3 regions of the Streptomyces sp. 796.1 genome follow, and region 2 is predicted to be linked to each of the others. Evidence: riboswitches for the same ligand, from Rfam matches in the RefSeq annotation. Region 2 holds a riboswitch; each other region holds the start of a gene.
What was found. Region 2 has a riboswitch for cobalamin ahead of metE (5-methyltetrahydropteroyltriglutamate--homocysteine S-methyltransferase). Riboswitches for the same ligand answer to the same signal wherever they lie in the genome.

Region 1 (10,141 bases), on a different contig from region 2:
CCCACGGACGGAACCGGTTGCTCCTCACACCAGCGGGACCAGGAAGCGGCGCAGCGCCTCCTGGTAGCCGGCCGGGTCGGCGTTCCACATGGCGGCGTGCGGGGCGCCGGGGACGGCGTGCAGGGTGATGAGGTCGGGGCGGCGCTCGGCGAGTTCGCGGGAGGCGGCCCAGGGCGCGAGGTGGTCGTCGGGGCCGTGCAGGATCAGGGTGGGTACCTCGATCCGCCCGCTGTCGGCGAGTTGCGCGGCGCGGCCCGCGTGCAGCGAGGTGCGGCCCTGCGCGGCGCGCACCACGAGCGGCAGCAACGGCGCGGGGGTGCCGCGGGCCGCGGCGATGGCCCGCAGCGTGGTCTGCCAGTCGAGCACCGGGGAGTCCAGGATCAGGCCACTGATCAGGTGGCGCAGCGGCGAGTGGGCTGCGGTGTGCAGGGCCATCGCGGCCCCGGTCGACCAGCCGAAGAGCACGATCCGGCGGGCGCCGCGCTGCGCCGCGTAGCGCACGCCGGCGTCGAGGTCGCGCCATTCGGCGTAGCCGAGGTGGCTGACGCCGTCGGGGGACGGCGGGGCGCCCGCGTCCCCGCGGTAGGAGAGGTTCAGCACCGGCAGTTGCTTGCGGTGCAGGAAGTCCAGGACCACCAGCGGGTGCTCGCGGGTGGCGCCGATGCCGTGTGCGGTGATGACCCAGGTGTCCCGGACGGCCGGCACGTACCAGGCGGGGAGCGGCCCGATCTCGCCGTCCACCTCGACGTCCTCGTAGGAGAGGCCGAACGCCCGGCCCGGGTCGCCCTCGTACACCTGTGGCGTGAGCCAGACGCGGGTGCCGGGTGCCAGGGTGCCGCGGGTGACCGTCTCCAGACGGCGTACGACGCAGTCGGCGGGGTGCGGGGCGCCCTCGACGACGGGCCCGACGGCGGCGTGGCAGCCGTCGCCGGTCAGCCCGTAGGTGCCGGGGCGTTGGGAGGCAAGGGTGCGGGTCAGGGTGACCTGGCCGGCGGCGGTGGAGTGCACGGTGAGCTTGGGCTCGCCGGGCAGCGGCCGGCCCGGGGTGAGGGCGACGCCGCTCGCGCACCGACCGGCCCAGACGGCCGCCCCGGCACCCAGCGCGGTGGTGGCGGCCACGGCCGCCGCTGTACGCAGACGCATCCTCCCCAGTGTGGGCGGCCGAGACGGGACCGGCCAGCGGGCGCGGGCCGATGGGTGAGGGAGTGGGCGCCCGGGCGCCGGGCCCGGCGGCGGCGCCGGCCACGAGGGTGGGGTCGGGTGCTCCACGTTGGGGTTGTCGGCCGGTTCGGGCCACGTCGGTGGGGGCTGGTCAGCGGGTTGGCCGGTCCGCGGGTGACGAGCGGGCGGCGGTGCGCAGGCGGACGACGGGGCCGGAGGTGCCGCGGCCGGGCGGGCACGAGACGGAGGGTGGGGCGGAGCGCTCCGTGCAGGAGGGCCGGCCGGTTCGGGCCGCCCCGGCCGGGAGCCCGTCCGTGGGCGCGGGTTAGCCGTCCGTGGGCGCGGGTTAGCCGTCCGTGGGCGCGGGTTAGCCGTCCGCGGGCGCTGGTTGGCCGTACGTGCGCAGGCGGGTGGCGGCTTCGTCGAGTTGGGCGGCGTCGAGCAGGGTGGGGGTGTGGCCGGGGACGGCGGATGCGGTCAGCCAGACCCGGCACATCCACTCCAGTTGCGCGGTGCGGTCGTACGCCTGCCGCAGGCTGCTGCCGTAGGTGATCGTGCCGTGGTTGCGCAGCAGGCAGCCGGTGCGGTCGCGGAGGGCGGTGAGCATGTGGCGGGCCAGTTCGTCGCTGCCGTACAGGGCGTACGGGGCGACCCGGGCCGGACCGCCGAGCGCCCCCGCCATGTAGTGGATCGCCGGCACCTCGGTGACCAGCGTGGAGACGGCCGTGGCGTGCACGGCGTGGGTGTGCACGACCGCGCGGGCGTCGGTGGCCCGGTAGATCGCCAGGTGCATGGGGAGTTCGCTGGTGGGGCTGCGGTGGCCGATGCGCTGCCGCCCGTCGAGGTCGACGCCGACCAGGTCCGCCGGCCCGAGCGTGTCGTACGGCAGGCCGCTCGGGGTGACCAGCACCGTGTCGCCCACTCGGACCGAGACGTTGCCCGACGTGCCGACGACCAGGCCCTCGTCGGTGGTCCTGCGCGCGGTCTCCACCACCTCGCGCCACGCCCGGCGGAGCCGCGCGGCGTCGGCCGGTGGCAGCGTCGCCAACTCCGGCGGGTCCGGGTCGTCGTCGTGGTCGGTTCCGGGGGTCCCGGAGGCCATGGGGCCCGCGCCGCACGCGCGTTCCGCTCCGTCGTCCGGAGCCGCTGCCTCCGCGTCCGGCGCGTCGTGCTCGGCCCGCTCCCCTTGCCGGTCCGCCCGCCACTCCGATTGCCGACGCCGCCCCATGCGACCACCTCCGCGCCCGATCCTGTCAGGTCCACGCCCGGGCCGGAGGCCCCTCGTACGACCCGGCTGCCCTGCGCGTACCCCGCCTGCCCACCCCTCCTGCACGTACCCGCGTGCGCGCGAGGACGCCGCCGGCGCGGGGCCGGTGGGCGCGGCACCGGTGCGGGAGGCTGCGGCGGGTCGGCGCCGCCCCGGCCCGGTCCGGCCCGCGGGGGGGGCCGCGTACGGGGGACGCTGCGGGCGGGGGCGGTGAGCCGCGTACGGACCGGCCGCACCAGGCCCGCGGACGGGCGGGTGCCGCCGGGTCGCATCCGGGTCGCGTCCAGGGTGGAGGTCCGGGGCCCGTACGCCCGGCGGACACACACGCCACCCGGCCACGACGACCGCGCGCCGCACCCCCAGCCGCGCTCCGCCCCGCGCTCGCGCGTGCGCGTACCCGCGTCGCGCCACCACGCCCACGCGTGCGGTACCGAGGCGCGTAGGGGGCCGAGAACCAGCCATGCCCCAAGCGCCGCGATCGGGGGGCAGGCCGCGGGGACCGGCGGGCGGGCGCGGGGCGGTGGGCGCCGGCGGGTGGGCTCTTCGCGCGTTCACGCGCAGGGAGCCGTGCGGCGGAAGCGCGGGGCGGACGGGATGCGGCTGCGGGGCGGCGGCCCCGCGTCGCGCCGCATGGGGCGGTTGCCGGGCGGCGGGCACCACCCGGCGACCGTCACCGAGGGTGGTGCCGTTGCACTCGCCCATGACAGGCCCACGTAAATCCCATGGGGATATTAAATGGCCGTAATGTGTACACCAGATAGCGAGCCGCCCGCCCTCCATCGAGACGCCCCTGACCTGCAGGTTTACTGAAGCGGCGGACGGGATTCCGAGGGTCATCGCCACACCCGTCGAGTCGCGTCACCCTCAAGCCCCACTCAGTTCACTTTTTGTTCACTCTTCGTACCTACTTTCAGCGGGACGTTGCTCCCCTGAACGATTGCCTGGGTGAATGGAACACATCACGCTTCTCATCGGGATCGTGATCATCACGGCCTTGGTGTTCGACTTCACGAACGGGTTCCACGACACGGCCAACGCCATGGCCACCACCATCTCGACAGGGGCACTGCGGCCCAAGACCGCAGTGGCCATGTCCGCGGTACTGAATCTCGTTGGCGCATTCCTCTCGGTCGAGGTGGCCAAGACCATCTCCGGCGGGATCATCGACGAGGGGGCCGGCATCCGGCCAGAAGTGATCTTCGCCGGGTTGGTCGGCGCGATCGTCTGGAACCTGCTGACCTGGCTCGCCGGTCTCCCCTCCAGTTCCTCGCACGCACTGTTCGGCGGCCTCATCGGCGCCACCTTGGTCTCCGTCGGCATGGACGGGGTCAACGGCGACGCGGTCGTCATGAAGGTCCTCATCCCGGCGGTCGCCGCCCCGCTGGTGGCCGGCATCGCCGCGCTGGTCGCCACCCGGCTCACCTACCGCATCGCCCGTAACCGAGATCCGCAGGACACCGCCAAGGGCTACCGCGCCGGGCAGATCGCGTCCGCCGCCCTGGTCTCGCTGGCGCACGGCACCAACGACGCGCAGAAGACGATGGGCGTCATCACCCTGGCCCTGGTCACTGGTGGCGCGCTCGCGCCCGCCTCGGACCCGCCGACCTGGGTGATCGCCTCCGCTGGCCTCGCCATCGCGGCCGGTACCTACCTCGGTGGCTGGCGCATCATCCGCACCATGGGCAAGGGCCTCACCGACATCCAGCCGCCGCAGGGCTTCGCCGCCCAGACCGGTGCCGCGACCGTCATCCTGGCCTCCTCGCACCTGGGCTTCGCGCTCTCCACCACGCAGGTCTGCTCCGGCTCCGTGATGGGCTCGGGGCTCGGCCGCAAGGGCGGTGTGGTGCGCTGGTCCACCGCCGGCCGCATGGTCATCGCCTGGGGGCTCACCCTGCCGGCCGCCGGGATCGTCGCGGGTGCCGCCGCACTCCTGGCCGACCAGGGCGACTGGGGCGTGGCCACGGTCGCCGTCCTGGCCGTCATCGCCTGTGGCGCCATCTGGCTGGCCTCGCGCCGCAAGCCCGTCGACCACACCAACGTCAACGAGGTCTCCGGCCCGGACACGGCCGGCGCCCCCGCCCCGGTCGCCGCGGTCCCCGCCGCGCACCCCGCCGACCTGGACGCCGAGCCGATCGGCGTGGTGACCGCCGCGGTGCGCAGCGTGGCACCGCCGCCCACCGGCGCGGCGCTCGCGCAGCCCGCCCCCGGCGACCAGTCGGCCGCGGAGTCCAACGCCGAGGCTGCCGCCGAGCCCGCACCCGACGCGCCATCCGCCCCTGCGGACGCGTCAGCGCTGGTCGACGCGCTCGCCGCCGAGCAGGACGGCGCGCTGGCACCCGCCCCCGGCCTGACCCCGGCAGCCGCCCCGGCACCGGCGACGGCTGCGCCCGCCGCTCCGGCCTAGCCGACGGGGGCGGCGCCCGCGCCGCCCCCGTCAAGCGGACGCCTTGGGCGACGTACGACCCGGGCTCCACGGACGATCACAGATCACCGCAGACACCGCAGACACCGCAGACACCGCAGACGATCGAAGGAATCAGCGCCATGAACATCGACTGGGCCGCACTCGGCGAGGTCTTCGGCGTGAGCCTGGTGGTGACCGTCGCCCTGGTGGGCGTGTTCACGCTCGGCATCGTCGGCACCTCGGCCAAGCCGGCCGAAGACGCCCCGGGCGCCACCGGCGCCGCGGGCACGGCGAGCACCGTGGGTACGGCGAGCACCGTGGGTACGACGGGTACCAGCGCGCTGGCCCGCTCCGGTGCCTACCTGTGCTTCGCGCTGTGTGCGGCGGCGGTGGGGTACGGCATCCACCTGATCGTGGCCTGAGCGCCGGTGCCGCCCCGCGGTCTCCCGCGGCCGGCACCGGCGAACGGCCACGGCCGCACCACCCGCCCCCTGTCCAGCCGGCCACCTGGCCCAACCGGCTGACCGCTTCCGCCCGATCGACCGCCGGTCCACATCCGCAGGGGCCGCGGCGGATGGGCTGCGGTCGGGCCGCGCCCCACCACACCCAGCCCGCCGGGCAGGGTGCGACCGAACCGTGTCGCGCCCCGCCCGGCGGGCCTCTGTGCAGGTCAACCGCGAGTTGACGGCCGTTCCCGGGGCGTGGTGGACTTCCGGGGCCAAACGGCGACAGGAGAGGAAGCCGGTGCGAGTCCGGCGCGGTCCCGCCACTGTCACCGGGGAGCGCTCCCCCAGCGCATGGCCACGGCTCGTACACCGCGGGCTGGAAGGCCGGGGTGCGGCGTCGATCCGGGAGCCAGGAGACTCTCGCCGCCGATCACGTCGAGCCAGGGCGCGGACCCTGAGTGAGGACACACCACCATGGCCTGCCGCCGTCCAGCGCCCCCTGCCGCCCGTGCGGCCCGCCGCCGCCCACACCGGTCGGCGTGCCGGCCCGCACCGCTCCCCCGCCGAGGCACGACGGCGGGCTGACCGATGCGTACCGACCCCCTTGCGTACGCGTACGGCGCCGTCATCGGCTTCCTGGGCGACCGCGCCCTGGGCGACCCCCAGCGGGGCCACCCGGTGGCCGCCTTCGGACGTGCCGCCGGCGCCGTGGAGCGACGGCTGTGGCGCGATCACCGCGGGCACGGTGCTCTGCACACCGCCGTGTGTGCGGGCGGTGCCGCGCTCGTCGGCGCACTGCTGACCCGGGCGGCGCGCGGCCCGGCCGGCACCCGCCCGGCGGCTCCGCACACCCTGTCGACCGCACCGGCGGGCAGGCCCGTACCGGCCTCCCCGGTCTCCCCCGTCGTCCCTGCCAGCCGGGCCACGACGGTGCGCCAGGCTGCTGCGCCGCGCCCGAGCACCGGCCGCCCGGTCAGCGCCGCCCCGCGGGCGCCGTACCCCCTCGCCCGCATCTCCTCGCCCGCCCGCGCGCGCGAGGCCGCGCTGACCGCGCTCGCCACCTGGGCCGTACTCGGCGGCACCACGCTCGGCCGGGAGGCGCGCACCATCGGCGCCGCGCTGACCGCCGGGGACCTCGACGCGGCCAGGGCCGCGCTGCCCCGGCTGTGCGGGCGCGATCCGCAGGCCCTGGACGCCCAGCAGATCGCCCGGGCCGTCGTGGAGTCCGTCGCCGAGAACACCTCCGACGCGGTGGTGGGCGCCCTGGTGTGGGGCGCGGTCGGCGGCGTCCCCGGGCTGCTCGGCTTCCGTGCGGTGAACACCCTGGATGCGATGGTGGGCCACCGCTCGCCGCGCTACCTGCGGTTCGGCTGGGCGTCCGCACGCCTGGACGACCTGGTCGGCTGGCCAGGTGCCCGGCTCACCGCCGCGCTCGCGGTGCTCGCCGGGCCCGCCCCCGGCCGCGCCTGGCGCACCGTACGCCGCGACGCGGGCAGCCATCCGAGCCCCAACGCCGGCCCCGTGGAAGCCGCGTTCGCCGGCGCGCTCGGCGTGCGGCTCGGCGGCACCCTCGCCTACGCAGGCCGCGTGGAGCACCGTCCGGTGCTGGGCGCCGAGCACCGGCCCGTCGAGGTCGCCGACATCGAGCGCGCGGTGCGGCTCTCGCGCCGGGTCAGCGCGCTGGCGCTGGCGGCGAGCGTCGCAGGCAGGCTCGCGTACGGCGCCGCCACCGCGGGCAACCACAGGGGGGATCGATGAGGGGGGCCGGGCACATGGGTGGCGGGCTGCTGGTCGCGGGGACGACGTCGGACGCCGGCAAGAGCGTGGTCACGGCGGGCATCTGCCGCTGGCTGGTACGCCGCGGAGTACGCGTCGCACCGTTCAAGGGGCAGAACATGTCCCTCAACTCCTTCGTCACCCGCGAGGGCGCCGAGATCGGCCGGGCCCAGGCGATGCAGGCCCAGGCCGCCCGCGTCGAGCCGACCGCGCTGATGAACCCGGTGCTGCTCAAGCCGGGCAGCGACCGCTCAAGCCAGGTCGTGCTGCTCGGCAAGCCGGTGGGCGAGCTCAGCGCCCGCGGCTTCTTCGGGGACCGCGGGCCGGCGGCCGACGCGGGCGACCCCGGGCCGATGCCCGGCGGGCGGCAGCAACTCCTGGCCCCGGTCCTGGACTGCCTCACGGAGCTGCGGCGCAGCTACGACGCGGTGATCTGCGAGGGCGCCGGCAGCCCGGCCGAGATCAACCTGCGCCGCACCGACATCGTCAACATGGGCGTCGCCCGCGCCGCCCACCTGCCGGTCGTGGTGGTCGGCGACATCGACCGGGGCGGGGTGTTCGCGCAGTTCTTCGGCACCACGGCGCTGCTCGCCCGCGAGGACCAGGCACTGGTCGCCGGCTACCTGGTCAACAAGTTCCGCGGCGACGTGTCCCTCCTCGAACCCGGCCTGGACATGCTGCACGGCCTCACCGGGCGCCGCACCTTCGGCGTGCTGCCGTACGCGCCCGGGCTCGGCATCGACGAGGAGGACGGGCTGCGGGTCTCGCTGCGCGGGGCGGTGCGCGAGGCGCCGGTGGCGCCCCCGGTCGGCGCCGACGTGCTGCGGGTGGCGGTGTGCGCGGTGCCGCTGATGTCGAACTTCACGGACGTGGACGCGCTGGCGGCCGAGCCCGGGGTGGTCGTCAGGTTCGTGGACCGGCCCGCGGAGTTGGCCGACGCCGACCTGGTCGTGGTGCCCGGTACCCGGGGCACCGTGCGCGCCCTCGCCTGGCTGCGCGAGCGCGGGCTCGCCGACGCGCTGGCCGCGCGCGCCGCCGAGGGCCGGCCGGTGCTCGGCATCTGCGGCGGCTTCCAGGTGCTCGGCGAGTCGATCGAGGACGAGGTCGAGTCGCGCGCCGGCACCGTCGCGGGGCTCGGGCTGCTGCCGGTACGGGTGCGCTTCGCGCGCGAGAAGACGCTCGCCCGGCCGGTCGGCACGGCGCTCGGCGAGCGCGTGGAAGGCTACGAGATCCACCACGGCGTGGCCGACGTGCGCGGCGGCGCGCCGTTCCTCGACGGCTGCCGGGTCGGCCCCGTGTGGGGCACGCACTGGCACGGGTCGCTGGAGAGCGACGGCTTCCGGCGGGCCTTCCTGCGCGAGGTCGCGGCGGCGGCCGGCCGGCGGTTCGTGCCGGCGCCCGACACCTGCTTCGGGGCGCTGCGCGAGGAACAGCTCGACCGGCTGGGCGATCTGATCGAGGAACACGCGGACACCGACGCGCTGCTGCGTCTCATCGAGCAGGGCCCGCCGGCCCGACTGCCGTTCGTCCCCCCGGGCGCGCCGGCGCTGCCCGATGCGCCGGACGGGGTTGCTGAAGTCGCTGAGGCTGCTGGGACCGTTGAGGCCGCCGCGTACGACGGGGGCGCGCCGCCCGAGACCGTGGCGCCTGACGGCGCCGTACCGCCCCAGGCCGTGGCGCCTGACGGGGCGGTAACTCCCCGGGCCGCATCGCCCGACGGGCCCGTATCGCCGGACCGGGCCGCCGCGGGCCCTCCGCACCGCGCGGCGAGTCCTCCGCAGGCCACGCATCCCCCGGCTGAACCCGGCGTACCGGGCGCGCTGGGCGTTTCGGGTGCACCCGGTGAACCTCGTGACCCCAGCGAACCCGGGGAGCCCGGGGAGCCCAGCAAGCCTCACGAACCCCGTGAATCCCATGGACTCCATGGGCCCCGTGAACCCCGTGAAAGGAGCACTAGCTGATGACCTCGGCCAGCTACCCGTTCACCGCCGTCGTCGGCATGGCCGACATGCGGCTCGGACTGCTGCTCAACGCCGTGTCGCCGGCGATCGGCGGGGTGTTGGTGCGCGGCGAGAAGGGCACCGCGAAGTCCACCATGGTGCGCGGCATCGCCTCGCTGCTGCCCGCCATCGACACCGTCCCCGGCTGCCGGTTCTCCTGCGATCCCGGCGCGCCCGACCCGGGCTGCCCGGACGGCCCGCACGAGGTGGGCGCCGGGGTCGGCCGGCCCTCGCGCCTGGTGGAGCTGCCGGTCGGCGCGTCCGAGGACCGGTTGGTGGGCGCGCTGGACATCGAGCGGGCCCTCGCGGACGGCGTGAAGTCCTTCGAACCCGGCCTGCTCGCCGCGGCCCACCGCGGCATCCTGTACGTGGACGAGGTCAACCTGCTCCACGACCACCTGATCGACCTGTTGCTGGACGCCGCGGCGATGGGCTCCTCGTACGTGGAGCGCGAGGGCGTCTCCGTACGGCACGCGGCGCGTTTCCTGCTGGTCGGCACCATGAACCCGGAAGAGGGCGAGCTGCGCCCGCAGTTGCTCGACCGGTTCGGGCTGACGGTGGAGGTCGCGGCCTCGCGCGAGCCGGACGAGCGGGTGGAGGTGGTCCGGCGCCGGCTGGCCTTCGAGGAGGACCCGGCCGCGTTCGCCGCCCGCTGGGCCGACAGCGAGGAAGAACTACGCGCGCGGATCGCGGCGGCCCGTGCGCTGCTGCCCGCCGTGGTGCTCGACGACGGGTCGCTGCGCCAGATCGCCGCCGTGTGCGCGGCGTTCGAGGTGGACGGGATGCGCGCGGACATCGTGACGGCGCGTACGGCGACGGCGCTGGCCGCCTGGGCCGGGCGGACCGAGGTGACCACCGCGGACGTACGGCAGGCCGCGCTGCTCGCGCTGCCGCACCGGCGGCGCCGTAACCCGTTCGACGCGCCGGGTTTGGACGAGGAGAAGCTGGACGAGGTGCTCGACGCCTACCAGCCCGAACCGCCCGCGCCGGCCGAGCAGTCCACCGGCGAGCCGGACGAGGACCCGGACCCCGACCCGGGCCCGGACGGCCCCGGGGGCGGCGAGCCGCCGCAGGACGGGCCGCCGCA
Region 2 (10,141 bases):
CCGATGGGGCCGGTGACGCTGGTGGCCAGCGCAGCCGCTGCGGCGCCGAGCAACAGCGTCGCGGTGCGGGTGAACGCCACGCGGTTGCCGAGGCCCGCGGCCAACTGGTCGCCGAGGGCCAGCCCGTTCAGCGACCTGCCGAGCAGCGCGGCACAGAGCGCGCAGCCGGCCAACGAGGCCGTGAGGACGTGCACGCCGTCCCAGGTCGCGTCGTTGGTGCTGCCCACCAGCCAGCGCATCACCTGGGCGATGCTCTGCTGCCCGGCGAGGGTGAACAGGTAGTTGACGTACGCGACGCACACCGCGCTCATGCCGATGCCGACGAGCACCAGACGGTAGGTGTCGACCCCGTCGCGGGTGCGGCTGAGCACCAGTACCAGGGTCACCATCGTGACCGCCCCGCCCACCGCCGCGACCTGCACGCCGTAGGCAAAGGCCGGCACGAACAACAGGACGGTCGCGGCCCCCGCTCCGGCGCCCGCCGAGATGCCCACGATGTCCGGGGTGGCCAGTGGGTTGCGGATCAGGCGCTGGTAGAGCGCACCGGAGAGCCCGAACAGGCCACCGGCGAGCAGCGCGGTCAGCGCCCTGGGCAGTCGGATGCGGTGGATGACGTAGTCGGGCAGCCCGTCGCGCAGCCCGAACGCCGCGGGCAGCACTTCGCCCGGCGGAATCCGGCCCCCCAGGTCAAGCAGGAGCGAGGCCGCGAGCAGCGCCACGAGCAGCACCACCAGGACGGCCGTGACCAGCACGGCGCGCCGGCCGCGGGCCCGGTGCGTGGCGCGCAGCCGGGCGGCCACAGCCTGTGCGGTGAGGGCGGGGTCGGTGGTTGTGCTCAGGCTGGTGGTGGTTGCGTCCGGGGGGCTGGCGGCAACCAGGGTGGCTCCACCCGGGCCGGCGGTGCCGGGGCCGCCGGTGGTGCCCGAGTCGCTGGTGGGTGACACGGCAGGAGTACGGGTCACCTGGCTCACACCCGTACCAGATCGCGGCGGCGTGCCAGCCACACGAAGAACGGGGTGCCCACGACGGCGGTCATCACCGACACCTGGATCTCGCCGTGGTCCAGGACCAGCCGGCCCGCGGTGTCCGCGCCGATCAGCAGCACCGCCCCGCAGACCATGGAAAGCGGCAGCGACCAGCGGTGGTCGGCGCCCACCAGAAGCCGTGCGGTGTGCGCGGCGACCAGCCCGACGAAGGCCACCGGGCCCACGGCCGCGGTCGCCGCGGCGCACAGCAGTACGGCGACGGCCGCGCACACCAGCCGGGCCCGCGCGACGCGCACCCCGAGCCCGAGCGCGGTCTCTTCGCCCAGGCCCAGCACGTTCAGGGTGCGCCCCAGCGGCAGCGCCAGCAGCAGGCCGACGACCGCGAACGGGGCGACCTCGTCGAGGACACCGGCCCGGCCCGTGAGTTGCCCCACCGACCAGAACCGCAGGTGCGCGTAGACGGCCTCGTCACGCACCACAAGCAGCGTGATGACGGACGACATCGCGGCGGCGACCGCGACCCCGGCCAGGACCAGCCCGATGGTGGAACTGCCCGCGTTGCTGCGGGTGCCGATGAGGTACACCAGCGCGGCGGTCACCGCGGCCCCGACCAGCGCCGTCCAGAAGTAGCCCGCGACGCCCGTCACGTCCAGGTACAGGATGCCGAGGACGACGAAGAGGGCGGCGCCCTGCTCGACGCCGAGGACGCCCGGGTCGGACAGCGGGTTCATCGTCAGCGCCTGCATGATCAGCCCGGACGCGCCGAGCGCGGCCCCGACGGCGAGGCCGAGGAAGGTGCGCGGGATGCGTTCGGTCCACAGGACGTCGCTGTTGTAGCCGCTCCCGTTCGGGTGCAGCAGGATCTTGACGACCTCCGGCGGTGCGATGTCGCGGGCACCGAGTCCGATGCTCGCGATCAGCAGAACGATCAGGGTCAGGCCGGCCACCACCACGACCGGAACGGCCCGGGCGGACTTCGTCCTGGCGGTCGTCGGGGGTGGTACGGGCGGCGGGGCGATCTGTGTCATGGGTGTTTCCGGGCTCCTCACCTGGGCAAGCGCAAAAGTTAGGCTAGCCTTACCTGCATGCTCTCGGTCCAAGGCCGGAGGCGAACCGTTCACAATCAGGGGTCAGGTGCGCAGGCTGGCCAGGGGAGGACGCTGTGGCCGAGATGACGCTGAGGCGTGTGTGTGAGGACGAGGCCCCGAGCCGGGTCGTGTCCCTGACCGGCGACGACTTCGTGGCCGCCGGCGGGCACCCGCCCCACGTGCACGACTACCACCAGTTCCTGTACGTACCGGTGGGGCGGATCGTGGTCTCGGCCCAGGGGCGCGAGCACGAACTGTCGTCCTCGGTCGCGCTGTGGATACCGGCGGGCCTGTGGCACAGTGCCCGGTTCGACAGCGACTCGCTGATCCTCGCCGAGTCCTTCGACGCCGACCTCTTCGCGCTGCCGCACTCCGACGCCGCCACCTTGAACGTCACCGACGCGCAGCGCCGGCTGCTGCTCGCCCGGATGCGCGCGGCCGACGTCCCGGAGAACGACCCGCAGGTGTTCGCGGCGTTGCGCTCGGGGCACCCGGCGGCCTTGCCGTTGCCACAGCCGACCAGCCATGCCGCGGCGGCGGTGGCCAGGGAGTTGGCGCATGCCCCCAGCGACGCGCGCACCGCTACCGAGTGGGCCGCCGCTCTCTACACCAGCTCGACCAGCCTGCGGCGGGCCTTCCGCGCCGAGACCGGCATGGCCTTCTCGGAGTGGCGCACCAGAATGCGGCTCAATTACTCACTGGGCCTGCTGGAACAGGGTCACCTGGTGGGAGTGGTGGCCGCCCGGGTGGGGTTCGTCAGCACCAACGGCTACATCCTGGCCTTCCGCCGCCACTTCGGCCGGACGCCCGGCGCCTTCGCCAAGGAAACCGCACTGGACCGCCGCCCCGCCTGACCGGCCGCCTGACGGGGCACCGGCCCCGCGTCCCCGGACGGTCAACCGGTGCGGTTCCGCGACCCCGACGGCTCGTCGTCGCCAGCCCCAACCTCCCGCGCCCCGGGCCCGCAGCCGCCTGCCTTCGCGCCCTCGCGACCGGCGCAGCCGAACGCCCACACGCCTGAGCCGCCGGCCCGGCCGCCCGGCCTTCCGCGACGGCCCCGGCGGCCCGCCACCCACCGGGGCCGCACACCCGGGCGCGCTCGGCGCACCCGGGTGGCGATCACCGCCGCCGCGGACCCGGCGGCTACGATCCCGCCCCGCTGACCTGCGGTGAGCTCAGGATTCAGGAACCGGCGAGCTCAGTGCGGACCGTACGGGCCGCCGCGACCAGGTTCGCCAGCGATTCCCGGGTCTCCGGCCAACCCCGGGTCTTCAGCCCGCAGTCCGGGTTGACCCACAGCCGCTCGGCGGGGATGGCCGCGAGGCCCGTCCGCAGCAGCGCGGCGGCCTCATCGGCACTCGGCACCCGTGGCGAGTGGATGTCGTACACGCCGGGGCCCGCCTCCCGCGGATAGCCGTGCGCGGCCAACTCGTGCGCCACCTGCATGTGCGAGCGGGCCGCCTCCAGCGAGATGACGTCAGCGTCGAGGTCGTCGATGGCCTGCACGATGTCGCCGAACTCCGCGTAGCACATGTGGGTGTGGATCTGAGTGCCGGGCCGCACGCCGGAGGTGGTGAGGCGGAACGCCTCGGTCGCCCACGCCAGGTAGGCGGCGTGGTCGGTGGCGCGCAGCGGCAGCGTCTCGCGCAGCGCCGGCTCGTCGACCTGGATGACCGCGGTGCCGGCCGCCTCCAGGTCGGCCACCTCGTCCCGCAACGCCAGCGCCACCTGTCGGGCCGTGTCACCCAGCGGCTGGTCGTCGCGGACGAAGGACCAGGCCAGCATCGTCACCGGGCCGGTCAGCATGCCCTTGACCGGGCGGCCGGTCAGCGACTGTGCGTACGTCGTCCAGCGCACCGTCATCGGCTCGGGGCGCGAGATGTCACCGGCCAGGATCGGTGGACGCACGTACCGGGTGCCGTACGACTGGACCCAGCCGTGCTGGGTGGCGAGGTAGCCGGTGAGTTGCTCGGCGAAGTACTGCACCATGTCGTTGCGCTCGGCCTCGCCGTGCACCAGGACGTCGATGCCGGCCTGCTCCTGGAAGGAGATGACCTGCTGGATCTCCGCCCTGATGCGCTCCTCGTACCCGCCCGGGTCGATGCGCCCGGCCCGCAGGTCAGCACGGGCCGTGCGCAGTTCGGCGGTCTGCGGGAACGAACCGATGGTCGTCGTGGGCAGCAGCGGCAGCCCGAGGTGGGCGCGCTGGGCTGCGGTCCGTTCGGCGTACGACTGGGAGCGGCGCGCGTCGGCGTCCGTCACGGCCGCGGCACGGGCCCGTACCGCCGGGTCGCGGGTGATCGGCGAGCTCACGCGAGATGCCAAGTCAGCCCGGTTCGCGGCGAGTTCGCCGGCGATGGCATCGGTTCCCCGGGCGATCCCCTTGGTGAGGGTGACGACCTCGGCGGTCTTCTGCCGCGCGAACGCCAGCCAACGCAGGATCTGCGGGTCGACGTCGCGTTCGGCGCCGGCGTCCAGTGGCACGTGCAGCAGCGAACAGGAGGCGGCGACGTCGACGCGGTCGGCGAGCCCGAGCAGGGTGCCGAGGGTGGACAGCGACTTCTGTAGGTCGTTGATCCAGATGTTGCGGCCGTTGACGACACCGGCGACCAGGCGCTTGCCGGGCAGCCCACCGACCGCGGCGAGCGCGTCGAGGTTGGCGGCGGCGGCCTCGGTGAAGTCCAACGCCAGCCCCTCGACGGGCGCCTTGGCCAGCACGGGCAGGGCGTCGCCGAGCCGGTCGAAGTACGAGGCGACGAGCAGCTTGGGCCGGTCGGTGAGGGCCCCGAGGTCCCGGTAGGCGCGCTCGGCCGCGTTCAGTTCGGCCGGCGTCCGGTCCTGCGCCAGGGCCGGCTCGTCCAACTGCACCCACTCGGCACCGGCCGCCCGCAGGTCGGCGATCACCTCGGCGTACACCGGCAGCAGCCGGTCCAACAGGGTCAGCGGCTCGAAGTCGGCCGCCACCCCCGGCGCCGGCTTGGCCAGCAGCAGGTAGGTGACGGGCCCCACCAGTACCGGCCGGGCGGCCAGGCCGAGCGCAAGAGCTTCCTTCAACTCGCCGACCTGCTTGGTCGAGTCGGCGGAGAAGACCGTGTCCGGCCCCAACTCCGGTACGAGGTAGTGGTAGTTGGTGTCGAACCACTTCGTCATCTCCAGCGGCGCCACCTGCTGGGTGCCGCGGGCCATGGCGAAGTAGCCGTCCAGCGGATGCGCCGCGACGGCCGCCCGGTGCCGCTCGGGGATCGCGCCGAGCATGACGGTGGTGTCCAGGACGTGGTCGTAGTACGAGAAGTCGCCGGTGGGCACCTCGTGGATGCCGGCTGCGGCGAGTTGGCGCCAGGCGTCGGCGCGCAGGCCGGCGCCGGTGACCGCGAGGGCGTCGGCGTCCACCCGACCCTTCCAGTAACCCTCGATCGCCTTCTTCAACTCCCGGCCCTGCCCCTGTCGGGGGTAGCCGTACACGGTGGCCCGTGCTGCCGCGGCTGCGGACTTCGCTGTCACGGAGATCTCCTTCGCGAGATGAATCCCTGAGGTCCCGGCAGACCGGGCGGGCGAAGGAGTGAACAGCCGGATGGCCGCGCCTGCGCCACGACAGCACAACCGCTCACCCGGTGGGCACGCCGACCTTCCCGCGAGGTCACCGAAACGACCGCGCACGGTGGCCCGGGCGCGGGCAGCGGGCAGGTCTTCGGACTCGCGGGCGCGTCCCTGACGTACGAGACACCTACTGGCCGTCGCTTCCCGGGCCACCTGGACCCAGTGCGTATGACGACTGTCGTTCCCACTCACCGCTGCGGGGCAGTCCCGGATTCCCACCGGGTTCCCTCTTGCGACGCCTCCCGCCTGGCGGACGGGGCGAACCTGCTGCGCCGGTCAGCCTAACCGCAGACGCCGGCCGGTGGGACGGGTGATCCAGCCGGCGTGGGTGAGGTGGGCCACCTGTGGTGAGGCGCTGGCTGGTGCGCCGGACCGGCACACCCCGCGGTGCCTGACGCCTCCCGCCTGGGTGCCCCGGTGGCCCGTGCAGACCCGTCGGACTCGGTGCCCGCGCAGGTCAGAGCCGTACATCGGGGGCGGGCAAGGAACGGTCGACGGCCTGGCGCGGCGCGCCAACTGTTGGCCGGGCGGGGCTGGGCCACCGGGTGGGCCGGCAGGGTGAGCCGGTCGGCAACCGGGGGAGTAGGGGGTGGACTTACTTGGACGTCCAACTATATGTTCGTGGCCAAGGCCCGCGGTGTCAGGGAAGCCGGTGCGATTCCGGCGCGGTCCCGCCACTGTGACCGGGGAGTGCGTGCTCAAGCAGATGGAACGCCACTGACGGACCGTCCGTCGGGAAGGCGGGGTGCGCGCGCTGATCCGGGAGTCAGGATACCGGCCGCGGGATGGTCCGTGTTTCCACGAGGATGGAGCAGACACGCATGGCACCGGTCGCTACCCATGACCCAGGCGAATCGGCGGAACGCACGGCGTAGACACGCCACTTCCTGACGTTCCGTGACGGCTCTTCGGCCTTCGCGTCCCACGGCATCCGACGCCGCACACCCATCCGGTGGCGGTCGGTCGGCCTGCCGTGCCATCCCGGTTCCCACCTGAGGAGAGCACCCTCCCATGGTCCACGAACTCACCCACTTCATCGGCGGCAAGCGCACACCCGGCACCTCCGGCCTGTTTGCCGACGTCCACGACCCCAACACCGGCACCGTGCAGTCCCGCGTCCCACTGGCCGGGCGCACGGAGACCGAAGCGGCCATCGCCGACGCTGAACAGGCACAGCGCGTCTGGGGCGAATGGAACCCGCAGCGGCGCGCCCGCGTCCTGCTCAAGTTCCTCCAGCTCGTCGACGCGGAACGCGACTCGCTCGCCCGCACCCTCTCCGCCGAACACGGCAAGACAGTCGCCGACGCCCACGGCGACCTCCAACGCGGCCTGGACGTAGTCGAGTTCGCCGCCGGCATCCCCCACCTGCTCAAGGGCGAGTTCACCGACAACGCGGGCAGCGGCATCGACGTGCACTCGCTGCGCTCGCCACTCGGCGTGGTGGCCGGCATCACCCCGTTCAACTTCCCCGCCATGATTCCGCTGTGGAAGGCGGCCCCGGCCATCGCCTGCGGTAACGCCTTCATCCTCAAACCGTCCGAACGCGACCCGTCCGTACCGCTGCGGCTCGCCGAACTCTTCCACGAGGCAGGACTGCCGGCCGGCGTTCTCAACGTCGTCAACGGCGGCGAGGAGGCGGTGACCACCCTCCTTGAGGACCCCCGGGTACAGGCGCTCGGCTTCGTCGGCTCCAGCCCGATCGCCGCCCACGTCTACGCCACCGCAGCCGCCCACGGCAAGCGCGCCCAGTGCTTCGGCGGCGCCAAGAACCACATGATCGTGATGCCCGACGCCGACCTCGACCAGGCCGTCGACGCGTTGATCGGCGCCGGATACGGTTCAGCAGGCGAACGCTGCATGGCGATCGCGGTCGCCGTACCGGTGGGCGAACAGACCGCAGACGCCCTCGTGGCCCGCCTCAAGGAACGCATCGCCACCTTGCGCATCGGCCGCTCGGACGACCCCGAGGCCGACTTCGGCCCGCTGGTCAGCCGGGACGCGCTCGACCGGGTCCGCCGCTATGTGGACATCGGCGTCGGAGAAGGCGCCGAACTCGTCGTCGACGGGCGTGACTTCACCCTTCCCGGCCACGAGAACGGGTTCTTCGCCGGCGCCACCCTCTTCGACCGGGTCAGCCCGCGCATGCGGATCTACCGCGAGGAGATCTTCGGGCCCGTCCTCACCGTGGTGCGCGCCGCCGACTACGCCGAGGCGCTGCGGCTGCCCAGCGAGCACCCGTACGGCAACGGCGTCGCGATCTTCACCCGCGACGGCGACACCGCACGCGACTTCACCCGCCGCGTGAACACCGGCATGGTCGGCGTCAACGTGCCGATCCCGGTCCCCGTCGCCTACCACACCTTCGGCGGCTGGAAGCGCTCCGGCTTCGGCGACCTCGGCCAGCACGGGCCCGACTCCGTCCGCTTCTACACCCGCACTAAGACCGTCACCTCGCGCTGGCCCTCCGGGGCCAAGGAGGGCGCGAGCTTCACGATCCCGACGATGGGATGAGCGGCGTGGACGGCACCCTCACCAAGGACCAACTCGCCCTGGCAGAAGTGACATTGGACTTCGCCGAGGAGCACCTCACCCCGCATGCCCTGGCCTGGGACCGCGACAAGCACTTCCCCGTCGACGTACTCCGCAAGGCCGCCGCCGTCGGCCTCGCCGGCGCGTACGTACGCGAGGAATGGGGCGGCTCGGCGCTCAGCCGCGCCGACGGCGTCCTGGTCTTCGAGGCCCTGGCCACCGGCTGCCCCTCCATCGCCGCCTACCTGTCGATCCACAACATGGTCGGCTGGATGATCGACCGGTACGGCGACGACACCCAGCGCGCCCGCTGGCTGCCGGACCTGTGCACCGCCCAGGCGCTGGGCAGCTACTGCCTGACCGAGCCCGCGGCCGGCTCGGACGCAGCCGCGCTCACCACCCGGGCCACCCGCGACGGCGACCACTACGTGCTGACCGGCGTCAAACAGTTCATCTCCGGGGCCGGCGCCAGCCACCTCTACCTCGTCATGGCCCGCACCGGCGGCGCCGGGCCCGGCGGCGTCTCCGCCTTCGTGGTCGAACGGGACGACCCCGGGCTGTCGTTCGGCGCCAACGAACAGAAGATGGGCTGGAACGCCCAACCCACCCGGCAGGTCGTACTCGACGGCGTACGAGTGCCGGCCGACCGGCTCATCGGCGCGCCGGGCGAGGGCTTCCGCATCGCCATGAACGGCCTCAACGGCGGCCGACTCGGCATCGCCGCCTGCTCGCTCGGCGGCGCCCAGAACGCACTCCACCGCGCCCTGACCCACCTCGCCGACCGGCAGGCGTTCGGCAAACCGCTCATCGAAGCGCAGGCCCTCCAGTTCCGCCTCGCGGACATGGCCACCGAACTCGCCGCGGCCCGCGCCCTGGTGCGCCAGGCAGCCGCCGCACTCGACCGGGCCGACCCGTCGGCTCCTCAACTGTGCGCCATGGCCAAGCAGTTCGCCACCGACACCGGATACTCCGTCGCCGACCGGGCCCTCCAGCTCCACGGCGGATACGGCTACCTCAGCGAGTACGGCATCGAAAAGATCGTCCGGGACCTCCGGGTCCACCAGATCCTGGAAGGAACCAACGAGATCATGCGCGTGATCGTGGCGCGAGAGCTGACCGGAGCCCTCAGGTGACCGCCTCCGAGCCCGCCGTCCTGCTGCGCACCCATGGACGGGCGGCCCACATCCACCTCAACCGGCCCAAGGCGCTCAACGCCCTCACCCACGCCATGGTGCGCGCCATCGACCTGGCCCTACAGAACTGGCAGGACGACCCCGCGGTGGAGACCGTCGTCCTCACCGGAGCCGGCGAGCGCGGCCTCTGCGCCGGCGGCGACATCCGGGCCATCCACGCGGACGCCCGCACCGGCGGCGCGGCATCCCGGGCGTTCTGGCGCGACGAGTACCACCTCAACGCGCGCATCGCCCGCTACCCCAAGCCCTACGTCGCGATCCTGGACGGCATCGTGATGGGCGGCGGCGTCGGCATCGCCGCCCACGGCAGCGTTCGCCTGGTGACCGAACGTTCACGGGTGGCCATGCCGGAGACCGGCATCGGCTTCGTACCCGACGTCGGCGGCACCCACCTGCTGGGCCTGGCCCCCGGCGAACTCGGCACCCACCTGGCACTCACCGGCACCGCACTGGGCGCGGGCGACGCACTGCGCTGTGGCCTCGCCGACCACTTCGTACCCGCCGCCGCCCTCCCCACCCTCGTCGACCAACTCGCCGAAGCCCCCGTACGCGACGTACTCGCCCAGCACGTACAGGACGCCCCGCCCGGCGAGCTCGACGCGCAGCGGCACTGGATCGACGCCTGCTACGGCGCGCCGACCGTGCCCGACATCCTCGACCTGCTGCTCTCCCACGGCGCCCCGGAGGCCAAAGAGACCGCCGAGGTGCTGCTCACCAAGTCGCCCACCGCACTGACCGTCACCCTGGC
Region 3 (10,141 bases), on a different contig from region 2:
TCCGTCGTCGCCAACACCGGCGTCGCCCTCACCGTGGTCGCCGCGGCCCTGACCGCCATGGACCTGCTGCCGCGGCTGCGCCCGGCCGCCGTGCCGGTCATCGCGGTCGGCAGCATGTCGCTCAGCAGCTACGTCTTCCACATCGTGGGCATCCGCCTGCTGCACATCGACATCGAGGGCGACGACCTCTCCATCGGCCTGCTGCTCGGCTTCATCGCCGCCGTGAGCCTGTCCGCGTACGCCTGGTCGCGGTTCTTCCGCCGCGGCCCGCTGGAGTTCGTCCTGCACCACCTCTCCCTGCTGGGCCGCCGGCGGCGCTGACCGGCGGCGGCCCACCGCAGCGGGCGGGCACGGGTGCGGGTGCGGCTGCGGGGGCGGCCGAGTGCGTGGGCGAATGCGCGGGCGAGTGCGTACGAACCGGTCCGTACCAGCGCGGTTCGCACGGGCGCGGTGCACAGTGGCCCGGTCCGCATAGGCGCGGCTGATGACGATCTGGGACTACCCTCGGACCGTTCGTTCCCACAGAGTTTCCCGCAGAGTTTCCGTCACGGTTTCCCCGCACCGGGACTGACCAGCCGCGCGCCGGGCGCTGACCGGCGAGGTAGGCCACCGGCCGCGTTCGCACGGGAGGTTCACCTTGGAACTGGAAGTCCGGCACCTGCGCGCCATCGCCGCCATCAGCGACACCGGCAGCCTCACGCTGGCCGCGCGCCAACTCGGGATGTCCCAGCCGGCGTTGTCGAAGCTGCTCCAGCGCATCGAGCGCTGTGTGGGCGACACGCTGTTCGTCCGTACCCGCAGCGGTTCGGTGCCCACCCCGCTCGGCGCGGACGTGCTGGCCGAGGCGCACAGCGTGCTGCGCGGCATGAGCGGCATCCGGGAGCGGGCGCAGGCGTGGGGGGCCAGGGGCGGGCCGCGCGACCCGCTGACCCTCGGCGGGCACTGCGGCTACCCGCAGGTGGCCCTCGCCCGGCGGCTGCGCGGCCTGCCCTGGTGCCCCGAGGTGGCGCTGCGCGAGGACCTGGACCCGCAGGCCGCGGTGGACGGGCTCGCGGTGGGCGCCTGTGACCTGGCGCTGGTCTATCTGCCGCCGCAGGCCAGGCTCACGGTGCCGGACGCGGTCGGCGGGGTGGTGGTGCACGCCGACGAGCCGGTGTTCATCGCCCTGGCCCATGACCATCCGCTGGCCCGCGGCGGCGCGCCGGTGCCGCTGGAGCGGCTCGCCGACTTCCCGTGGGTCGACGAGCCGCCCGGCTACACGCTGTGGACGAGCTATCTGCGCCGCGCCTGCCACGAGGCGGCGGTCTCGCTCGACCAGCGGCACAGCACGGTCAGCCTGTTCACCGTGTTGGAGCTGGTCGCCGACGAGCAGGCGATCGCGCCGGCGTTCTCCACCAGCAGCGACCATCCGGGACACATCGTCATCCGGCCGCTCGCCGACCAGCCGCTCCGTCTCGAACTGCACCTGTTCTACCGCCGGCACAGCCTCCCGCACCGACACCTGGACGAGGTCCTGCACCACCTCGCCGACGCCTACCGGGACCGGCTCGGGTGCAGCGGCGCGTACGACGACTGGTGGCTCGGCCGGCGGGAGCCCGTGCTGGAGTGATCAAGCGGGAGCCGGCGCCGATGTGAACAGGCGGGAGCCGGCGCCGGGGGCGATCAGGGGTGGAGGGCCAGGCCGGTGCCGGTGGCCAGGGTGACCCCGTAGGTCTGGAGGATCTCGTTGACCGGCTGGAACCAGGTCTTGCCGCCCCGCGTGCAGTCGCCCGAACCGCCCGAGGTCACGCCCTGCGCCTGCTGCCCCGCGATGGCCGAGCCGCCCGAGTCACCCGGCTCGGCACACACATTGGTCTCCAACAACTCCGTGACCTGGCCCTGGTCCCCGTAGTCGACGGAGGAGTCCCAGGAGATGACGGTGCCGCAGTGCCACCCGGTGGTGCCGCCCGAGCGGCACAGGGACGCACCGACCGGCGCCTCCTGGGAACCGGCCACGGTCACCCGCTCGTTGTTGCGGTAGCGGTTGACCGCCGGTACGAGGGTGTTGCCCGCGGCCACCCGTATGTGCGCCATGTCGTCGCCGGGGAAGCTGGAGCCGGTGAACTGGCCGCTGGGCTGGGTGGTGCGCTCGCCGACCTCACCGCAGTGGCCGGCGCTGACGAACCCGTCGTTGACGGTGAACCCGACCGAGCAGCCGTACTGGGAGGTCCAGTAGCGGTTGCCGCCGACCACGTCGAGCAGCGGGCGCGGCGCCTGCCGCGCCCGCTCGTACCGCACCAGTTCGGCGCGTACGCCCGCCGCGCGGACGAACGCCCGGGCCGCTGCGGCGTCCGCCGTGCGGTGCCGGACCACGACGGCGTTGCCGACCGGGTCGGTGCGCCATCCGGCGACGGTACCCGGAGCCGGGTCGCCGGCCGCGTCCAGGGCGCGGACGGCCGCCTTGAGCACCTCCTCGGAGTGCGCGACGGGCCGCGGCTCGGCGCCCGCCGCGCGGACCGCCGCCGCGTCGGCCGGGTCGGTGACGGCCACCACCAGCCGGGCGGTGCGCGCGTCGTACCAGGTGCCGCCGAGCCGCGGACCGAGCTCGGCCCGTACCCGGCGGTCCACGGCGCCGGCCCGGTCCTCGGCGGCCAGCCGGTCGAGCGCCGCCTCACGGGTCAGCCCCAGGTCGCGCTGGAGGGCGTCGAGCGCGCCGGGCGAGGTGGCGAGCGCGGCGCCCCGGCCGGCCGGAGCCGGCGCCTGGCCCTGCGCATCGGCACCGGCCGGCTGCGTGACGAGTACGGTGGCCGCGCAGGTGACCGTCGTCAACAGGGCTGCCACCAGGGAGAACCGTCGTCTAGGCATGGTGCTGCTCCTTCGTTGTGAGGGGACGGACGAGCCCCACGGACGCCCCCCATGCGGACGCGATCGGCCGGGACACAGCCGGTGTGGACGCGCCCCGCGCCAAAGCGTTCGGTACGGCGCGCGTCGTCGCCCTGGCTGTCCTGGCCGTACGAGCTGCCCGTACGGCCCCGGCGGTACGGGCCCGAGCCGGCGCACGGTGACCGCCGGCGGGGTGAGTGGGGTGGGGGTGGGGGTCCGGCCGGGCACGTGGGGGCGCCGGCCGGATCGGGTGTCGGCAGCACACCGGCACCACCAGCGAAGGTAGCCAGCGCGCCCCGCCCCGTGGAGATGCCAACTCGGCATAACGGGGCGGGGCGCGCTGGCGGGCGACCGGTCGGGGCGGCCGGACGGTGCGGCCGGACGGGTGCGGGCGCACGGCCGCGGGCGTCCGGTGCAGCCAGCCCGTACGGCCGACCTGCGGCGTGGGACCGGCGACCTGCGACCTGCGACCTGCGACCTGCGACCCGCAACGTGCAACAGAGGTACGCGGCGTGGCCAGATTCCGCGGGGCCCGGCCGGGGGCGTCGGATCAGCCGACCGTACCGGCCAGTTCGCCAAGGACCGCCCAGGCGCGGCGGCGGCTCTCCTCGCCCGCGGTCTCCGTACCGGCGAACACCACCTCGGTCGCCCCCGCGTCCCGGTAGCGCTGCACCTCGGCGGCGATCGCCGCCTCGTCACCGATCGCCGCGACGTCGACGGCGCGTTCGGCCCCGGAGAGTTCGATCACCCGCGCGTAGGAGGGGATCTGCTCGTAGAACGCGAGCCGCTCGGCGGTCTCGGCGCGGACGCGCTCCACGTCGTCGGTGACCACGCCGTGCACGAGGGCCACGATCCGCGGCGCGGGGCGGCCCGCGGCCTCGGCGGCCTTGGTGACGGCCGGCACGATGTGCTCGCCGAGGGCGCGCGGGCCGGCCAGGAACGGCAGGATGCCGTCGGAGAGTTCGCCGCTGACCCGCAGCGCCTTCGGGCCCATGGCCGCCACCAGCAGCGGAACGCCGGCATCGGCGCCGGCCACCCGGGCCGGGATGGGCGTCGCCGCGCCGAGGAGTTCGCCGCGGTAGTCGACGTTGCCGGTCTCCAGGAGCGGGCGGATGGCGGTCAAGAACTCCCGCAACCGGTCCACGGGGCGTTCGAAGGGCAGCCGGAAACCTTCCTCGACGACCAGCTTGCTGCCGAGCGCCAGGCCGAGGTGGTAGCGGCCGTGGGTGGCGGCCTGGGCCGTCAGTGCCTGGCTGGCCACGGTCAGCGGGTGGCGTCCGAAGACCGGGATGGCCGAGGTGCCGACCTGGAGTTCGGGCACGGCGCGCCCGACGAGGGCGGCCAGTTGGGGCGAGTCGGCGCCGAAGGTCTGCCCGAACCAGGCGGACCGCAGTCCGGCCGCGGCGGCCTCGGTGGCGAGTTGCACGGTGGCGTCGATCTGGTTGGCGGCTTCCGCCGCGTTCAGCGAGATTCCCACAGTCATGGTCGATCCAACCGGCAACACGGGCAGCTCATTCCGCAGTTGACCGCGGGTCATGCCGGTTGCGGGACCCCGCCGCGGGGAGCGGTTGGCCGGTCGCGGTTGGCCAGGGCCGGGTCGCGCGGTGACGGTTGATGGGGTCGCGGAGTGGCAGGGTGCCGGCGCGGGGTGGTCGGACGGATTTGCCGGGCGCGCAGTGAACCCCCGCCGCCGACCGTGCATCTCAACTTCCGAAGCCGGCAACGCCGATCGACGACCTCCGCGCCGACACGGACCGCGGCCCGCCGGATTCTCGGACTTCTCTTGACCGCGTTAGATGTGAGTGATTTATTACTCTTAGCAGATGTGCGATGGCCCGCATCCGCTCAACGACCCTCCCCGCGTTGCCCATCACGGACGCATTCCGTCCCGCCAACTGCCGTACATACAGAGCTAAATGGCCATATTCGCCACTACGCGCCGTGGCACTCACCGGCGTGCCACCAAGAGTAATTCACCACTCATCACTGCCCCCTGTCCTTGACGTGCCCGCACCCCCACCCGTCAGCCACTGACCCCCTAGCCACCCCCTAGCCCGCCCACCACCACCCCACGCGCCCCACGCCGCGAACCCCTGCCGTACGACTCCCCGCGCCATCGCAAAGGACGTGCACCATGCCTCCGATTCCTGCCGACCCCTACCGCAGCCGATATCTCGCACCCTTGGACGATGGGGTCACGGCACACGCCCTGACCAAGTACGGGGCCCCAGCATGATCCGCGGCCAACGCGAACTGCTCATCCACGCACCGGTGGAGCGGGTGTGGCGGCTGCACACCGACGTCGCCGCCTGGCCAGTGTGGAACTCGGGGATCGACCGGGTCGCCCCGACCGGCACGCTGACCGTCGGCTCCAGCTTCCGCTGGCGCAGCCACGGGCTGGCCGTGAGCTCGACGGTCATCGCGCTCACCCCCGGCCGGCACATCACCTGGGAGAGCCCGGCGGCCGGCATCCACGAGGTCCACCGCTGGACGTTCACGGCCATCGGCGACAACACGCTGGCCCGCACCGAGGAGACCTGGTCGGGCCCGCGCGTGGACGCCGACCCGTACGGCCTGCGGGCCGAGCTGACGCAGTCGCTGACGGTCTGGCTCAGGGACCTCAAGCGCACCACGGAGTGCAGGTAGGCGCCGGGGCGCCGCGGGTGGGCCGCCGACGGGGCGGTGGGGGCGAGACGGGGTGGGACAGGCGTTACGCCAGCCCGTCGGCGCTCCCGGTACGTCAACCGAGCCGGCGGCCCCGGTGCGTCAACCAGCCGCCCGCGGCAGCAACTCCAGTGCGTCGATCGCGGCCGGGGACAGCACCTCCGGGGTCAGGTCCGCGATCCGGTGCCAGGCGACCGCGCTGGTCGCGCCGTCCGTCTCGGTGACCCGCAGCGTGCCCGGGGCCAGCTCGACCGCGTAGAAGAGGCCGGTCAGGTGCCAGTGCGTGCCGTTGCGGTGAGCGGTGTAGCTCTTGGCGTCCAGCAGCCGGACGGCGCGTGCCGTACGGCCGCTCTCCTCGTGGAGTTCGCGGGCCAGCGCCTGGGCCGGCTGCTCGCCGGGGTCGATGCCGCCGCCCGGCAGGTGCCACAGCCCGGGCGCGAAGACCGGCGAGGCGGCGGAGAGCCGGGTCAGCAGCAGCCGGTCGGCCTCCACGACGATCGCGTACGCAGAGACGCGGGTCCTGATGTCCACGGGGTGCCTCCCTCGATGCCGGCCACGACGGTCGTACCGGCTGCCCCATCATGATCGCGCCGGGGCGGTGGCGGGCCGGGTGCCCTGCGGGCGGCGCGTGGTGAGCGGTGGGCAGTCGGCGGGCGGTGGGCGGTGGGCAGGCGGGTGACAACCACACCGCCCCCACGCGCCCCTCCCTTCCCTGGCCAACCCAGCAGTGTCACCCACAAGATTCACTCCAGCTACCGTCTGCATCAGGACAACACCGCTACATCAGGACAACGGGCGAACTCGCTCTGTCCCCTGCGGAGCGGCGCCCCTACGCTGATAGGCGCAGTTGGTTCACGCCATCCACCAGTGGCGTGACGCAAGAGGGAACCCGGTGTGAGTCCGGGACTGTCCCGCAACGGTGAGTGGGAGCTCACGCCGTCGACGTCCGACCCGCAGCGGCGGGCCCGGGAGCGGTGGCCGGTAGCTGTCCGTCGGAAGTCCGGCAGGCCCCATGAGTCCGAAGACCTGCCGCTGCTCACGTGCGTGGTGCACGTGGTGTGTGCACGGTGGCCTCGTGGACTGGGTCGGCGGTACAGGTGGCTGCGCGGGGCCTCACCCCGCGCTTCGCCCTCGCCCCTCCCCCGTCATCGCTCGGGGCACGGGATGACGAGGGAGGACGCATGCCTGGCCACGGAGATCCGCAACCGGGCCGATCGGCGCATCGCCCCCGTACCCCCACCGGCGCCCCCACCGCACTCCCGGACACGGCGCCCGCACCCACCACGCCCCCGGCCACGGTGCCCGCGCTCCCAGCTCCGTCCGGCGCACCCGCGCCACCCCCACGCACGGCGCCCGCGCCCCCGCCCGGCGCCCCCACCACGACCCCGGTTCCGGCCATCGCCGCCGGCGTCTGCCACGGCACCCTGGGCGAGCTCTACCAGGGCCCGTTGCGCGCCGGCCCGACGCCCGACATCGCCCTGGTCTCCTTCCCGGTGGACCGGCACTCCTGGGTGTACTTCACGCCGGGCGCAGGACCACCAGGGCCGCTGCCGCTGGGCGCGAAGGCGGCGAAGGCGGTGCGGCTGTTCCTCGACCGGTTCGACCTCCAACTGCCGCCCGGGCACTGGAGCACCCATTCCGACCTGCGGATCGGCGTCGGCATGGCGAGTTCGACCGCCGACGTCGTGGCCACCTTGCGCTGTCTGTTCCGGCTCTTCCTGCTGCCGTACGACCAGCAGGTGGTGCTCGGCATCCTGGCCGCGATCGAGCGGGCCGACAGCGTCTTCCTGGACGAGTTCGCGCTGCACCTGAGCGCCCGGCACCGGGTGGTGCGCACCCTCGGCACCGCCATCGGCTTCCACACCGCGTTCGTCACCGAGCCCGGCACCGTGGACACCGGCGCCGTCACCGCGCTGCTGCTGCGCCACTACCGGCGGCGCGGCGAGGAGTACGAGCGGTGCCTGTCCGACCTGTTGAAGGGGTTCGACACCGGCGACCCGGCCGTCGTCGCCCGGGCCGCCACCACCAGTGCGGTGCTCTCCCAGGAGGCGCTGCCCAAGCAGACGTTCGCCAGCGTGCTCGGGCACCGCGAGCGGTTCGGGGCCGACGGCGTCTTCGTCGCCCACACCGGCTCGCTGGTCGGCTACCTCTTCGTCGACCGCCCACCCAGCGACGTCAAGTCCGAACTCTCCGCCTTCTTCCGTTCGCTCGGCCACCAGTGCTCATTCGCCCAAGGAGGCTACGGGTGATCCACCCCCACATCGCCGACGCCCTGAAGGTCCCCGATCTGATCCGCCTCACCGACGGCATGGTGCTGCTCCGCTTCGAGTCGATGAAGATCTACTCGGCGCTCGGCGCCGTCCGCGACCTGCTGGACCGGGGCGTGGTGCGCCCGGGCCAGACGCTCATCGACAGTTCGAGCGGCATCTACGCGCACGCCCTCGCGCTCGCCTGCCACCGCTACGGCATGCACTGCCACATCGTCGCCTCCACCACCGTCGACGCCACCACGCTCGCCCAGTTGGAGGTGCTGGGCGCCACCGTGGAGCAGGTGAAGCCGTCCGAGAACCTCAAGCTCGACCAGCAACTGCGGGTGCGCCGGGTGCGCGAGATCCTCGCCGACCACCCGGAGGTGCACTGGATGCGCCAGTACCACGACGACATCCACTACCTGGGATACCGGGAGATCGCGGACGCGGTCGCCGCCGAGTTGGCCGACACGCTGGCCGGCCGGCCGCTGACCGTGGTCGGCGGCGTCGGCTCCGGCGCCTCCACCGGCGGGCTGGTGACCCATCTGCGGCGCACCGACCCCAGCGTGCGACTGGTGGGGGTGCAGCCGTTCGGCAGCGTCACCTTCGGCAGCCAGGACCACCACGACCCGGAGGCCATCATCGCCGGGATCGGCTCCTCCATCGTCTTCGACAACGTGCGCCACCACCTCTACGACGCCCTGCACTGGATGGACTTCGTGCACGCCCTGTCCGGGTCGGTGGCGCTGCTGCGCGAGCACGCCGTCTTCGCCGGCCTGTCCACCGGCGCCGGCTATCTGGCCGCCACCGACGCCGCGCGCCGCGACCCGGACCGGCTGCACCTGGTGATCGGCGCCGACACCGGACACCGCTACGTGGAGCGGGTCTTCGCCCGGCACGCCGAGGCCCGCGACCTCACAACCCTCGCCCCCGTCGACGTCAGCAGCCCCGAGGAGATGACCATGCCCTGGTCCACGATGGCGTGGAACCGCGCCGCGTGCCCCGCGCACTGGAAGGAGCAGGCGGCATGAGCGTGGTCTGCCTGGAATCGCTCACCTTCGGCCTCGGCCACCTGGTGCGCGCCGCCGACGGGCTCGGCGAGCGGCTGCGGCTGCTGACCCGCGACCCGGGTTACTACGCGCACGAGTTGGCGCGGCTGCCGGCCGGCGCGCTGGACGTGGTGGAGGTGGAGACCTTCGACACCGAGCAGGTCGCCGCAGCGCTGGCCGGCACGCCCGAACTGCGCGGCCTGATCAGCTCGACCGACACCTGGACGCTGGTCGGCGCCGAACTCGCGGCCCGCTTCGGCCTGCCCGGCCTCGCCACCGACGTGCTGCGGCTGACCCGCGACAAGGTCGCCGTGCGCAACCGGCTGCACGCGGCCGGGCTGACCCGCGGCCGGGCCGTGGAGGCGGCGGACGCCGCGCACGACCCGGCGCTTCGGGCGGCGCTGCTGAAGGAGGTGGGGCTGCCCGCGGTGGTCAAGGACTCGGCGGGCACCGGCAGTCAGAACGTGTTCCTGGTCCGCGACGAGGACGCGTGGCAGACGGCGCTGGACGCCGTCGCGGGGCGGAAGCTGATGGGCAGGCCGTTCGCCGAACCGTACTTCAGCGGCCCCCTCTACAGCGCCGAGACCCTCACCTGGGCCGGCCGCACCCGGCTGCTCGGCGTCTCCAGCCGGCTGATGTCGCCCGAGCCGTACTTCCGCGAGGAGATCACCGCCTTCCCGGTCGCCTTCCCGGCCGGTCAACACGCTGAACTGGAGCGGTGGTTGGACACCGTGCTGGCCGCGCTCGACTACACCGACCGGTTCGCGCACGTGGAGTTCGTGCTCACCACCGCGGGGCCCGAGGTGGTGGAGGTCAACCCGCGGATCGGCGGCGCGCTGGTCGGCGAGGGGCTGTGCCGGGCGCTGGGCGTCAACGTGTACGAGGCGATGGTGGAGGCCGCGCTGGGGCGCCGGCCCGGGCTGCTGGACGCCGAGCTGCCGGGTGGGCCCGCCGTCGCCTTCGTCCTCGGCTACCCGGCCGAGCCCGGCACCTTCACCGAGGTCACCGGGCTCGACCGGCTGGCCGACATGCCCGGCGCGCCGGCCTGGTACCCGACCAAGCGGATCGGCGACCCGATCGAGCACCTGGCGGACAGCCGCGGCTACGCCGGCATCGTGTACGCGGAGGGCGAGAGCGCGGAGCTCGCCACCCACCGGGCGGTCGCCGCGGCCTGTGGCGTCCGGGTGCACACCGCGCCGTTCGCCCCACCGGCGGCGGGCCCGGCGCACGATGGCTGAGCGCCCCACCGGCGGCCCGGGCCTGCGGACCGCGCTCGGCACGCTCAGCATCCCGCTGCGGTTCCTGCTGCTCAGCTCG

Region 1: linked by a shared signal. The riboswitch ahead of ACMA1D_RS01675 (cobalamin biosynthesis protein) and the one ahead of metE (5-methyltetrahydropteroyltriglutamate--homocysteine S-methyltransferase) in region 2 are both predicted to bind cobalamin.
Region 3: linked by a shared signal. The riboswitch ahead of ACMA1D_RS07430 (hypothetical protein) and the one ahead of metE (5-methyltetrahydropteroyltriglutamate--homocysteine S-methyltransferase) in region 2 are both predicted to bind cobalamin.

The regions. Positions count from the first base shown of each region.
Region 1 covers NZ_JBLIWA010000002.1:60,054-70,194, forward strand. Annotated here, with positions in the region: gene ACMA1D_RS01655 (alpha/beta hydrolase) at 25-1,143, opposite strand; gene ACMA1D_RS01660 (class II aldolase/adducin family protein) at 1,529-2,263, opposite strand; gene ACMA1D_RS01665 (anion permease) at 3,378-4,832, shown strand; gene ACMA1D_RS01670 (hypothetical protein) at 4,973-5,254, shown strand; cobalamin riboswitch at 5,566-5,698, shown strand; gene ACMA1D_RS01675 (cobalamin biosynthesis protein) at 5,867-7,036, shown strand; gene ACMA1D_RS01680 (cobyric acid synthase) at 7,051-9,015, shown strand; gene ACMA1D_RS01685 (putative cobaltochelatase) at 9,015-10,141, shown strand, end outside.
Region 2 covers NZ_JBLIWA010000044.1:46,501-56,641, forward strand. Annotated here, with positions in the region: gene ACMA1D_RS26180 (FecCD family ABC transporter permease) at 1-944, opposite strand, end outside; gene ACMA1D_RS26185 (FecCD family ABC transporter permease) at 968-2,014, opposite strand; gene ACMA1D_RS26190 (AraC family transcriptional regulator) at 2,158-2,928, shown strand; gene metE (5-methyltetrahydropteroyltriglutamate--homocysteine S-methyltransferase) at 3,257-5,575, opposite strand; cobalamin riboswitch at 5,757-5,903, opposite strand; cobalamin riboswitch at 6,277-6,469, shown strand; gene ACMA1D_RS26200 (CoA-acylating methylmalonate-semialdehyde dehydrogenase) at 6,683-8,182, shown strand; gene ACMA1D_RS26205 (acyl-CoA dehydrogenase family protein) at 8,179-9,333, shown strand; gene ACMA1D_RS26210 (enoyl-CoA hydratase/isomerase family protein) at 9,330-10,141, shown strand, end outside.
Region 3 covers NZ_JBLIWA010000007.1:179,625-189,765, forward strand. Annotated here, with positions in the region: gene ACMA1D_RS07400 (DUF418 domain-containing protein) at 1-321, shown strand, start outside; gene ACMA1D_RS07405 (LysR family transcriptional regulator) at 638-1,609, shown strand; gene ACMA1D_RS07410 (S1 family peptidase) at 1,663-2,844, opposite strand; gene ACMA1D_RS07415 (TIGR03564 family F420-dependent LLM class oxidoreductase) at 3,413-4,345, opposite strand; gene ACMA1D_RS07420 (SRPBCC family protein) at 5,095-5,508, shown strand; gene ACMA1D_RS07425 (NUDIX hydrolase) at 5,629-6,057, opposite strand; cobalamin riboswitch at 6,358-6,575, shown strand; gene ACMA1D_RS07430 (hypothetical protein) at 6,708-7,775, shown strand; gene ACMA1D_RS07435 (cysteine synthase family protein) at 7,772-8,806, shown strand; gene ACMA1D_RS07440 (ATP-grasp domain-containing protein) at 8,803-10,062, shown strand; gene ACMA1D_RS07445 (MFS transporter) at 10,055-10,141, shown strand, end outside.